One region of the Rhodococcus sp. RS1C4 genome, then DNA from elsewhere that is predicted to be linked to it. Evidence: predicted binding sites of a transcription regulator. Region 1 holds the regulator's gene; each other region holds the start of a gene.
What was found. The regulator LexA, encoded in region 1, represses DNA repair genes until DNA is damaged. The targets are predictions, from matches to a motif close to CGAACANNTGTTCG.
Positions count from the first base shown of each region.

Region 2: a site for LexA is predicted at 1,339-1,352, ahead of CH289_RS10700 (HNH endonuclease signature motif containing protein). Genes of this name have one in related genera too.
Region 3: a site for LexA is predicted at 2,102-2,115, ahead of CH289_RS19755 (CoA transferase subunit A). Genes of this name have one in related genera too.

Region 1 covers NZ_NOXZ01000047.1:45,328-48,604, forward strand. Annotated here, with positions in the region: gene nrdR (transcriptional regulator NrdR) at 1-85, opposite strand, end outside; gene CH289_RS23765 (hypothetical protein) at 213-611, opposite strand; gene lexA (transcriptional repressor LexA) at 1,020-1,718, shown strand; gene CH289_RS23775 (acyl-CoA dehydrogenase family protein) at 1,848-2,990, opposite strand; gene CH289_RS23780 (uracil-xanthine permease family protein) at 3,092-3,277, opposite strand, start outside.
Region 2 covers NZ_NOXZ01000022.1:176,198-179,474, reverse strand. Annotated here, with positions in the region: gene CH289_RS10700 (HNH endonuclease signature motif containing protein) at 1-1,324, opposite strand, end outside; gene CH289_RS10695 (AAA family ATPase) at 1,463-3,277, shown strand, end outside.
Region 3 covers NZ_NOXZ01000037.1:219,038-222,314, reverse strand. Annotated here, with positions in the region: gene fdhD (formate dehydrogenase accessory sulfurtransferase FdhD) at 1-594, shown strand, start outside; gene CH289_RS19760 (CoA transferase subunit B) at 584-1,222, opposite strand; gene CH289_RS19755 (CoA transferase subunit A) at 1,219-1,965, opposite strand; gene pcaH (protocatechuate 3,4-dioxygenase subunit beta) at 2,155-2,901, shown strand; gene pcaG (protocatechuate 3,4-dioxygenase subunit alpha) at 2,894-3,277, shown strand, end outside.

The DNA of each region.
Region 1 (3,277 bases):
GACGACGACGAATAGCCTGGCCCTCGTCTGCTTCCCGCGAATCCACCACGCGCGAGTCGGGGTGCCTGCAGAACGGGCAATGCATGGTTGAGCCTCCGTCGTAGCCGTCACGCACCCCCGAACGGCACACAGGAGGCGCAGGCTTCGAGGATACTCGGAGCGGAACCGAACCGGCTCCGTCCCCTGACAGACGAGGCAGACACAACACAGCGCTACGGACCTACTGTGCTGCTGACGACCGTGCCGTTCGAGACCGTGTCGCCCGATACCGTGTCGCTCTGGACCTGGACCGTGGCAACAGAGGGCGCAGAAACCGATTCGAGCGACGATGCGCGCAGGTTCGCCATTCCGACGAGCGCCAACAGCACCAGTGCGGTCCCCACCACTCCCGCCACCGCGCCGAGCACGGTGATGCGCTGGCTACGATGCGCCTGGTCCGCGCACCCCTCGGCCCGCCGGTCGTGCTGGCCGCCGCGCACCGCGGACGCGCCGACACGACGCCGACGTTGCATCGCCGCACGACGCTGCGACGCAGTCTGACGGGTACTGACAGCACGGCGAGTCTGCTGGTGCTGCTCCGTACGGACGGGCCGCTCGGTGGTGATGCTCATCGGAACCTCCGGTGTCGAACGAGACGTGGATTCGAACGCTATTCGATCAGGCGTTCGATGAACGCTTGTTCGAAAGTTCTATCACGCACCTCCGACAAAGTCAGTAGAAAACGCGACACGGATCGAACAGATGTTTGATCCAACAGCGATTACGGGCTAAGTTCGTGTCAGAAACCACACGTCACATCCATCCCACGCGTTCTGGTCTTCGAGCACGTTCGAGTTCCGGCACACGCACGCATCACGCAGGAGGACGCACGAATGAAAGACGAGACCTCTACTGGGTCGAATGGCACGGGGTCGAATGGCACGGGGTCGAACGGTAAGACTGCTGGGAAGCCCGCTGCGCCGAAAACCGCGGCGACGAAAAGTGCGGCCGGCAAGGCTGCGGCGGGCAAGCCTGCTGCCGTGCCGACGGCGAAGGCGTTCGAGGGCGAGGGAACGGATATCAACGCCGGACTCACCGAGCGTCAGCGCAAGGTGCTCGAGGTGATCCGGGCGTCGGTCACCGAGCGGGGATATCCACCGAGCATCCGCGAGATCGGCGATGCCGTCGGGCTCACGTCCACATCGTCCGTGGCACACCAGCTGCGCACGCTCGAGCGCAAGGGCTTCCTCCGCCGAGACGCCAATCGTCCTCGGGCCGTCGATGTGCGGGGGCTCGACGAGGTGCAAGCGGATCACGCGGCTGCAGTCGCCGACGGTTCTGCTCCGTCCGAGGACCAGCTGCCCACGCCGACTTTCGTACCCGTTCTCGGACGAATCGCCGCGGGTGGACCCATCCTCGCCGAGGAAGCCGTCGAAGACGTGTTCCCGCTCCCCCGCGAACTGGTGGGCCAGGGGTCCCTGTTCCTGCTGAAAGTCGTCGGCGAATCCATGATCGATGCCGCGATCTGCGACGGAGACTGGGTTGTCGTGCGTCAGCAGAGCGTCGCGGACAACGGCGACATCGTCGCGGCCATGATCGAGGGCGAAGCAACCGTCAAGACGTTCAAACGAACCAAGGGTGATGTCTGGTTGATGCCGCACAACCCCTTGTTCGAGCCCATCCCCGGCAACGACGCAGCGATCCTGGGCAAGGTCGTCACCGTGATGCGCAAGCTCTGAACAGCGCTCGTTCCACCACCCGGTACCGACATGGAGCGAACGTGACGTTCGGTCACTTGATGTGACCGAACGTCACGTTCGCTCCGTTCAGGGGGGGTGCGGCGGCGCGCTCTCGGGGTTACGACGGGGTCAGAGGTCCAGTCCTCGGCCGATGATCTCCTTCATGATTTCCGTGGTGCCACCGTAGATGGTCTGCACACGAGAATCCATGTAGGCCTTGGCGATCGGGTATTCCTTCATGTATCCGTAGCCGCCGTGCAGCTGTAGGCATCTGTCGATCAGCTTGACCTGGTTCTCGGTTGTCCACCATTTCGCCATGGCGGCTTCCTGCACGGTGAGCGTGCCGGCGTTGAGGAGTTCGATGAACTTGTCGACCATGATGCGTGTCGCGGTCGTTTCCGTGGCCAGTTCGGCGAGCACGAAGCGGGTGTTCTGGAATTTGCCGATGGACTTGCCGAACGCTTTGCGGTCCCGGCAGTACTGGATGGTCATGTCCAGCGCGGATTCCATGGCTGCGGCTGCGACGACGGCGATCGACAGGCGCTCCTGCGGCAGGTTCTGCATCAGGTAGATGAAGCCCATGCCTTCTTCGCCGAGGAGGTTGGCTGCGGGGACTCGAACGTCGGTGAAGCTGAGCTCGGCGGTGTCCTGGGCTTTCATGCCGATCTTGTCGAGGTTGCGTCCGCGTTCGAAGCCTGGCATGTCGCGTTCGACGACCAGCAGGCTGAAGCCCTGCGCACCCTTCTCCGGGTCGGTACACGCGACGACGATGACGAGGTCGGCGTTGATGCCGTTGGTGATGAAGGTCTTGGATCCGTTCAGGACCCACTCGTCCCCGTCGCGAACTGCGCGGGTCTTGATTCCCTGCAGATCACTGCCGGTACCGGGCTCGGTCATGGCGATCGCGGTGATGAGTTCGCCTGAGCAGAATCCGGGGAGCCAGCGCTGTTTCTGCTCGTCGTTGGTGAGCTCGATCAAGTAGGGCGCGACGACGTCGTTGTGCAGGGTGAACCCGATTCCGCTGTATCCGCCGCGGGTGGTTTCCTCGGTGACGATGGCGTTGTACCGGAAGTCCTTGACCCCGCCGCCGCCGAACTCCTCGGGCGCTGCCGTTCCCAGGAAGCCTTGCTTGCCAGCTTCCACCCAGACGTCACGGTCGACGATGTTCTGCTCTTCCCAGCGCGCATGGTTGGGGGCGACGTGCTGGTCCAGGAACTTGCGGTACGACTCGCGGAAGAGGTCGTGCTCGGGTTCGAACAGGGTGCGGTCCACGGGTTACTCCTTCGAGGGTGACACTTGTCGTGCGTTCCCTCGACACTACGACCGCGCCCGACCTCGGTCGATGACCGAGCCGCGCAGGATCGGTGACCGAACTAGCGGGTAGCGAGCCGGCTGAGTGCGCGCAGAGCCGGATAGCCGACGAGGATGCCCACCGAGCCCCATGCGATGCCGCCGAGGGCGACCGATCCGATGGTCAAGGTCAAATCGCCGATTCCCGCGACCAGTGCGGCCGCGACGACGGTGAGGTTGACCGGGTCGGTGAAGTCGACCTTGTTGTC
Region 2 (3,277 bases), on a different contig from region 1:
TGTACTTCGACAGATCGATGTCGCGGTGTCGGCCCTTCGACGACGTTGTTCTGTTGGCGGAAGCGGATTCCCGTGAAGGCAGCGGAGCTGCCGACCGGATCTTGCCACGGCGCAGCAGCCGCACAGCGCGCGGACCTTCCGACGCGCCGCCGCCCGAAGTTACCCGCGGTACAGGACCGGACGGAACATCAGGGTCGGACGGAACACCAGGGCCACCCGAGTCACCGGGGCCGTCGGTATCGCTGTCCCCGTCGTTGCCGTCGTTGCCGTCGTTGCCGTCGGTGTTGTGTTGCGGCGAGGCATCGTCGGACTCGACCCGGGCTTCGGCGGTGCGATCGGTTGCAGCGGTCGCGTGGTGCGCGGCGTCGAGAAGTTCGGTCAGCAGGATCTGCCACTCGGCACTGCCGGCGATGTGTCGTGCGATTTCAGGGTCGAGAACGGTTCCGTCTCCGAGGGTCGCGGGTTCGTTGGTCAGCCCCAGCAGTGTCTTGATGTCGATCATGATCTGGAGCAGGTGGGGGCGACGATCCTTGTGGACTCGCTCGGTGCTGCGGACAGGGCACTCTGCTCGACCGCAGGTGCAGAGGATGTAGTCCTCGCGGTGGAAGAGAGCCAGCAGTGCGAATCCTCGGAGCTGCTTCTTGGTCCGCGGATCACGGGAGCACACTGTCCCGATCGATTCTTCCAGAACTGAGTTGCATTCCGCGCCTTCGAGAGTGGACATCCTGGCAATGAGGGTGGCCGTACCGTCATCGCCTCGCTTCACCTCGGCGCAGCGCTCCTCGGATTCGGTTGCTTTCTGAGCGGCGGAGGCTTCGGCGGCGTCGTGCTCGAACCAGGCTCGCCAGATGTTCTCCTCGAGTGCTCTGGTGTTCATGCGCAGCGCGGCCGACAGTATGGACTCCTCCAACGCCGCGACCGTGGTGTCGCTTGCCTTCTCCAAGGTGAGTGCGATTGCCCGGGCGCGTGGGTAGTCCAAGTCGCCCTCGCCGAAGGCTGCGGAGACCCGAGGTAGGCGCCACGCGAGTTGCGCACCGACGGTCAACAGGTCACGCGTCATCATGCGGGAGAGGGACAATGCGACGGCGGCCTCGCATTCGACCGTGCGCCTGGCCAACGCGATGTCGGCTTCGTCCTCTCCTGAGTGATGTACGTCCATCTCCGTTGCGAATCTGAGTTCGGTCAAGTCGTGTACCGAACGGACCACCGCGGCAGCGCACCTGTTCTCGGCCCGGCGGGCATCTGCAAGCGAGGACAGCGCCGTCGCCGCAGCTGCATCGGCAGCTGCGCGAACCTCTCTGGTCGTGCCCCCCTGCATTCCCATGCCCCAAGTGTAATCGAACATATGTTCGAACACAACGGGTATGCGCCGCCGTGGGTGGCTATGCGAACGTCGTACGACAGGCGCGGCGGTGTCACAATGTGAACGACAGATTGTTGCTACAACTACGGGCGGTGCTCGATGACTGCGGAACACCCGCTCGCCGGGGCGCTGGTCGGGCGAGACGCGCTGGCTGCGTCGATCACTCGCATGGTGACGGATCCCGGCGCGGGTGATCGGATGTTCTGGCTGCTGGGGGAGGCCGGGATCGGGAAGAGCACTCTTCTCCGGCATGCGCGTGCCGTCGCCGAGGACGCCGGTGTTCGAGTGCTGCAGGCGTCGGGCGTGGACGCCGAGACGCAGCAGATGTTCTCCGGACTTCAGCAGTTGTTGTGGCCGGTCATGGCGTTCGTCGACCGTCTACCCGAGGCGGTTCGAACCCCACTCGACGAGATGCTGGGCCGTGCGCCGTTGCCCGCGATGGTCGACATGTACGCCTGCAGGCACGCGGTACTCCACCTCCTGGAAGTGCTCGCCGAGGAGTCACCTCTCGTCCTGCTTCTCGACGACGCGCACCTCCTCGACCGGGATTCGCTCGACATCGTCGTGTACGCGGTCAGGCGGGTGGCCGGGCCGATGACCACATTGTGCAGTGCGCGGGGGCACCGGATTCCCGACGGCGTCGATCCCGGTGTCGCGGCAGCCGAGGTTCCGAACCTCACCGCCGCCGAGTCGGCTGCGCTGTTGGACCGTCAGCCCACGACGCCGTCTCGCTCCGCGCGGCTCGAGATCATCCGTCAGGCCGAGGGAAATCCTCTCGCGATCATCGAGTTCAGCCGTGCCGTCGTCCGGTCGGGCGTCGACCTGTCGGCCGGTACCAGCGACGACCGGGTTCGGCGGGTGCAGTCGCTGTTCTCCCTTCGGATTGCCGATCTGACACCGCCGACGCGAAAGTTGTTGCTCTACGCGGCGTCCGGATCCGGATACGAATCCTTGGACGTCATCACCGCGGCTGCAGGGTTCGGCAGTGATCTGTCGGTGTGGAGGGAAGCGGAACACTCCGGTCTCGTCGTGATCGACGGCCGCGCCGTACATTTCACGCACCCGCTGGTGCGCGCCGCAGCCTATTCCGGTTGCAGTGTGGATCAGCGCCGCGCCGCACACGAGGATTTCGCGGCTCGATTGGTCGACGATCCGCCGTGCCGAGCGTGGCACCGTGCTGCGGCCGCGGACGGCCTGGACGAATCGGTGGCCGCGGAACTGGAAGGCGCCGCCGAGCTGTCCCACCGCCGAGGAGGATTCTTCGAGGTGGCACGTGCGTTGGAACGGGCTGCGCAGATCTCTCCGGCCCCGGACAAAGCGGCATTGCGATACGCCAGTGCCGCGCACGCCGCCTACATGGCGGGCGATCCGCAGTGGGGACTGTCGTTGGCCGCTCAGGTTCGCCGAGCAACGGTCTCGCCCGAGATTCGGAGTGCCGCAGCGCTTCCGACCGCGTCGATTCTGTTGCAGACCGCCAAACCGGACGAAGCGTTCGACGTGGTGCGCCGCACGTTCGCGGAGTACACGCCGACGGACGAAAGTCTGGTCCTGGCACTGCTGTTCACCGCACTCGGTGCTGCTCATTTCAGCGGTGGCGAGTGGCGCAGAACAGCGCTGGCCCGTCTCGCCGAGGCGATTCCCGCACCGAGCGCCCCTGGTGAGCTTTCCTCGGAAGGACGCGACCTTCTGTCGCCGATGCCGGACGCGGCGAAAGAAGCAGTGCGGCAGCTGATTGCCGAGTACTCGACGAGCACCCTCGGAGCGGAGGCCCACGAAACCCTGGACGAGACCTCGTCGATCGCGGCGAAGATCTCGTATCTGCTGGCGGAAGGGACGAGGGCGTACCTCAGCGAGAACAGTGTCGACGCCCTGTCCTACTTCGGACGCGGCATCGAATCTCTGCGTGAAGTAGGA
Region 3 (3,277 bases), on a different contig from region 1:
GGTGTCGACGACGAGGGGCAGAACACCTACAACGTCCTCGACGTCACACTGGCCGAGGGCGTCGCACCGCCCGAACCCGGTGTGGAACGCAACTTCTACACCACGTCGTCGTGCGGGGTGTGCGGCAAGGGGTCGCTCGACGCGGTCCGACTGAAGAGCCGTTTCTCCCCCGCCGGCGACGACGTCCGCGTGAAGGCGTCCGTCCTGGCCACGATGCCGGGGACCCTGCGTGAATCTCAGAAGGTGTTCGACTCCACCGGCGGACTGCACGCGGCCGGTCTCTTCGACGCGGACGGCACCATGCTCGCGCTGCGCGAGGACGTCGGCCGTCACAACGCGGTCGACAAGGTCGTCGGTTGGGCTGCGTCGCAGGATCGGATCCCGGCCGCAGGCACGGTGTTGATGGTGAGTGGCCGCGCATCGTTCGAACTCGCCCAGAAGGCAGTGATGGCGGGCATACCCGTCCTGGCCGCGGTGTCGGCGCCGTCGTCGCTGGCGGTGGATCTCGCCGACGAGTCGGGCCTGACGGTGGTCGGGTTCCTACGTGGCGAGAACATGAACCTGTACTCGCACACGCACCGCATCACACGCTGAGTGTTGCTCCCGTCGCCGCGCGCACCTCGTCCTCGGTGATCCCGGGGGCCGTCTCGACGAGCCTCAAGCCGTCGGCCGTCACGTCGAGCACGGCCATGTCGGTGATGATTCGCTGAACGCACCCGACGCCGGTGAGCGGAAGAGTGCAGGAGTCGAGGATCTTGGGCTCGCCCTTCTTCGACACGTGCTCCATCATGACGATGACTCGACGAGCTCCGTGCACCAGATCCATCGCCCCGCCCATGCCTTTGACCATGTGGCCGGGGATCATCCAGTTCGCGAGGTCTCCCGTGGCGCTGACCTGCATCGCGCCCAGTACGGCGACGTCTACCTGACCGCCGCGGATCATCCCGAACGATTGCGAGGAATCGAAGTACGACGCACCGGGGAGAACGGTGATGGTCTCCTTGCCCGCATTGATGATCTCGGGGTCGAGTTCGTCCTCGGTCGGGTACGGCCCGACTCCGAGAACCCCGTTCTCGGAGTGCAGGATCACGGTGATGTCGGTCGGTAGGTAGTTCGGCACGAGGGTGGGCATACCGATGCCGAGGTTGACGTATTCACCGTCGTTCAGTTCCTGGGCCACACGAGCAGCCATCTGCTCACGCGTCAGTTTCGGGGAAGTCATGATCGCACCGTCCGCTGCTCGATTCCTACGTGTACCGGCCCGACGTGCACCACTCGTTGGACGTGGATCCCGGGCGTGTGGACGTCGTCGGGGGCGATCTCGCCCGGCTCGACGAGGTGCTCGACCTGCGCGATGGTGACGCGACCCGAGGCCGCGGCCGGAGGATTGAAGTTTCTGGCGCTGGCGTGGAAGACCAGGTTGCCGTGCCGGTCGCCCTTCCACGCGTGGACCAGCGCGTAGTCGGCGACGATGCCGCGTTCCATGACGTAGGTGACCCCGTCGAACTCGCGCGTCTCCTTGGGCGGACTCGCCACCGCGATTCCGCCGCTGCCGTCGTACCGGAGTGGCAGACCACCGTCGGCGACCTGCGTTCCGACGCCGGCGGGCGTGAAAAACGCCGGGATGCCCGCTCCCCCGGCCCGCAACCTTTCCGCGAGCGTTCCCTGCGGCGTCAGTTCGACCTCGAGTTCACCGGCCAGATACTGGCGGGCGAACTCCTTGTTGGAGCCGACGTAGGAGCTGATCGTTCGACGGATGCGTCGTTTCTCCAGCAGGATTCCCAGACCGAATCCGTCTGTGCCGCAGTTGTTGCTGACGACCTCGAGGTCGGTTGCTCCCTGCTGCAGCACCGCGTCGATCAAAATCTCCGGGACCCCGACCAGTCCGAATCCTCCGACGGCGACGGACGCCCCGTCGGGCATGTCGGCAACGGCTTCGGAGGCACTCGCCACCACTTTGTCCATCATGCCGCCGACCATACCCAAAAATGTGCGCTGTGTGAACACCTCGCCACCATGCGAACATTTGTGGCTGTTTTTGTTGCCTGGCCCACTACCGGCGGTCTACGATCGTTCGCATAGCGGCGAGAAGTCCACATCACGAACATGCGGTCGCCGCGCACCGTCACGTAACTTTCCCGTGAGGAACCACCGATGCTCCCTCTACCGCCGAACCACTCGATCACCGTCGACCCGGCCGGCCCGTACCGCGACCAGACCGGCGTCAACGCGCCGCGTGATTTCGCCGAGTACCGCACCACCGCACTGCGTCACCCCAAGCAACCATTGATCCTTCTGCCCCAACGCCTCACCGAGATCACCGGACCGGTGCTCGGCGGGGGACGGGTCACGGCCGCGGACGCCGACCTGACCCTCGTGAACGGCGGTGAGGCGCAAGGACAACGCATCATCGTGCACGGCAGAGTGCTCGACAGTGACGGGAAAGCCGTGCCTGACACACTCGTCGAGGTATGGCAGGCCAACGCAGGCGGACGATATCGTCACGCCGGTGACACCTGGCCCGCTCCACTCGACCCCCATTTCGACGGCGTCGGCCGAGTGCTGACCGACTCGGCAGGCAACTACCGCTTCACGACGATCAAGCCGGGCGCCTACCCGTGGGGCAACCACCACAACGCGTGGCGACCGGCGCACATTCACTTCTCGCTGTTCGGCCAGGCGTTCACGCAGCGCCTCGTCACGCAGATGTACTTCCCGGACGATCCGATGTTCTTCCAGGACCCGATCTTCAACTCGGCGCCCGAGGATGCCAGGGCCCGCATGATCAGCGCGTTCGATTACGAAGCGACGCAGGACAACTGGGCATTGGGTTTCCGATTCGACATCGTTCTTCGCGGACGCAATGCCACTCCGTTCGAAGGGGACGACCACGATGACTGAGCCTGTGTCCGACAGCGGCGCCCTTGCCCCTCGATACCCGGTTGCGCCGGGAAGCAACTTCACGACGGTCCCGTTCGGCCAGACACCCTCGCAGACCGTCGGACCCTACCTGCACATCGGGTTGCCGTGGCCGGACGGGCCAGACGTGGTTCCGGCGGGCACCGCAGGCTCCGTGGACATCTCGGTGACCGTCCTCGACGGCAATCGCACGCCGCTGGCCGACGCGATGATCGAGACGTGGCAGGCGGATGCGTCGGGCCGGTTCGATCACGCCGACGACCCACGTGGCCGCCGGACACCGACTCCGGCGGGTTTCCGCGGGTTCGGCCGAGCTGTCGCGGACGCGACCGGCACCGCAACTGTCCACACCGTCAAA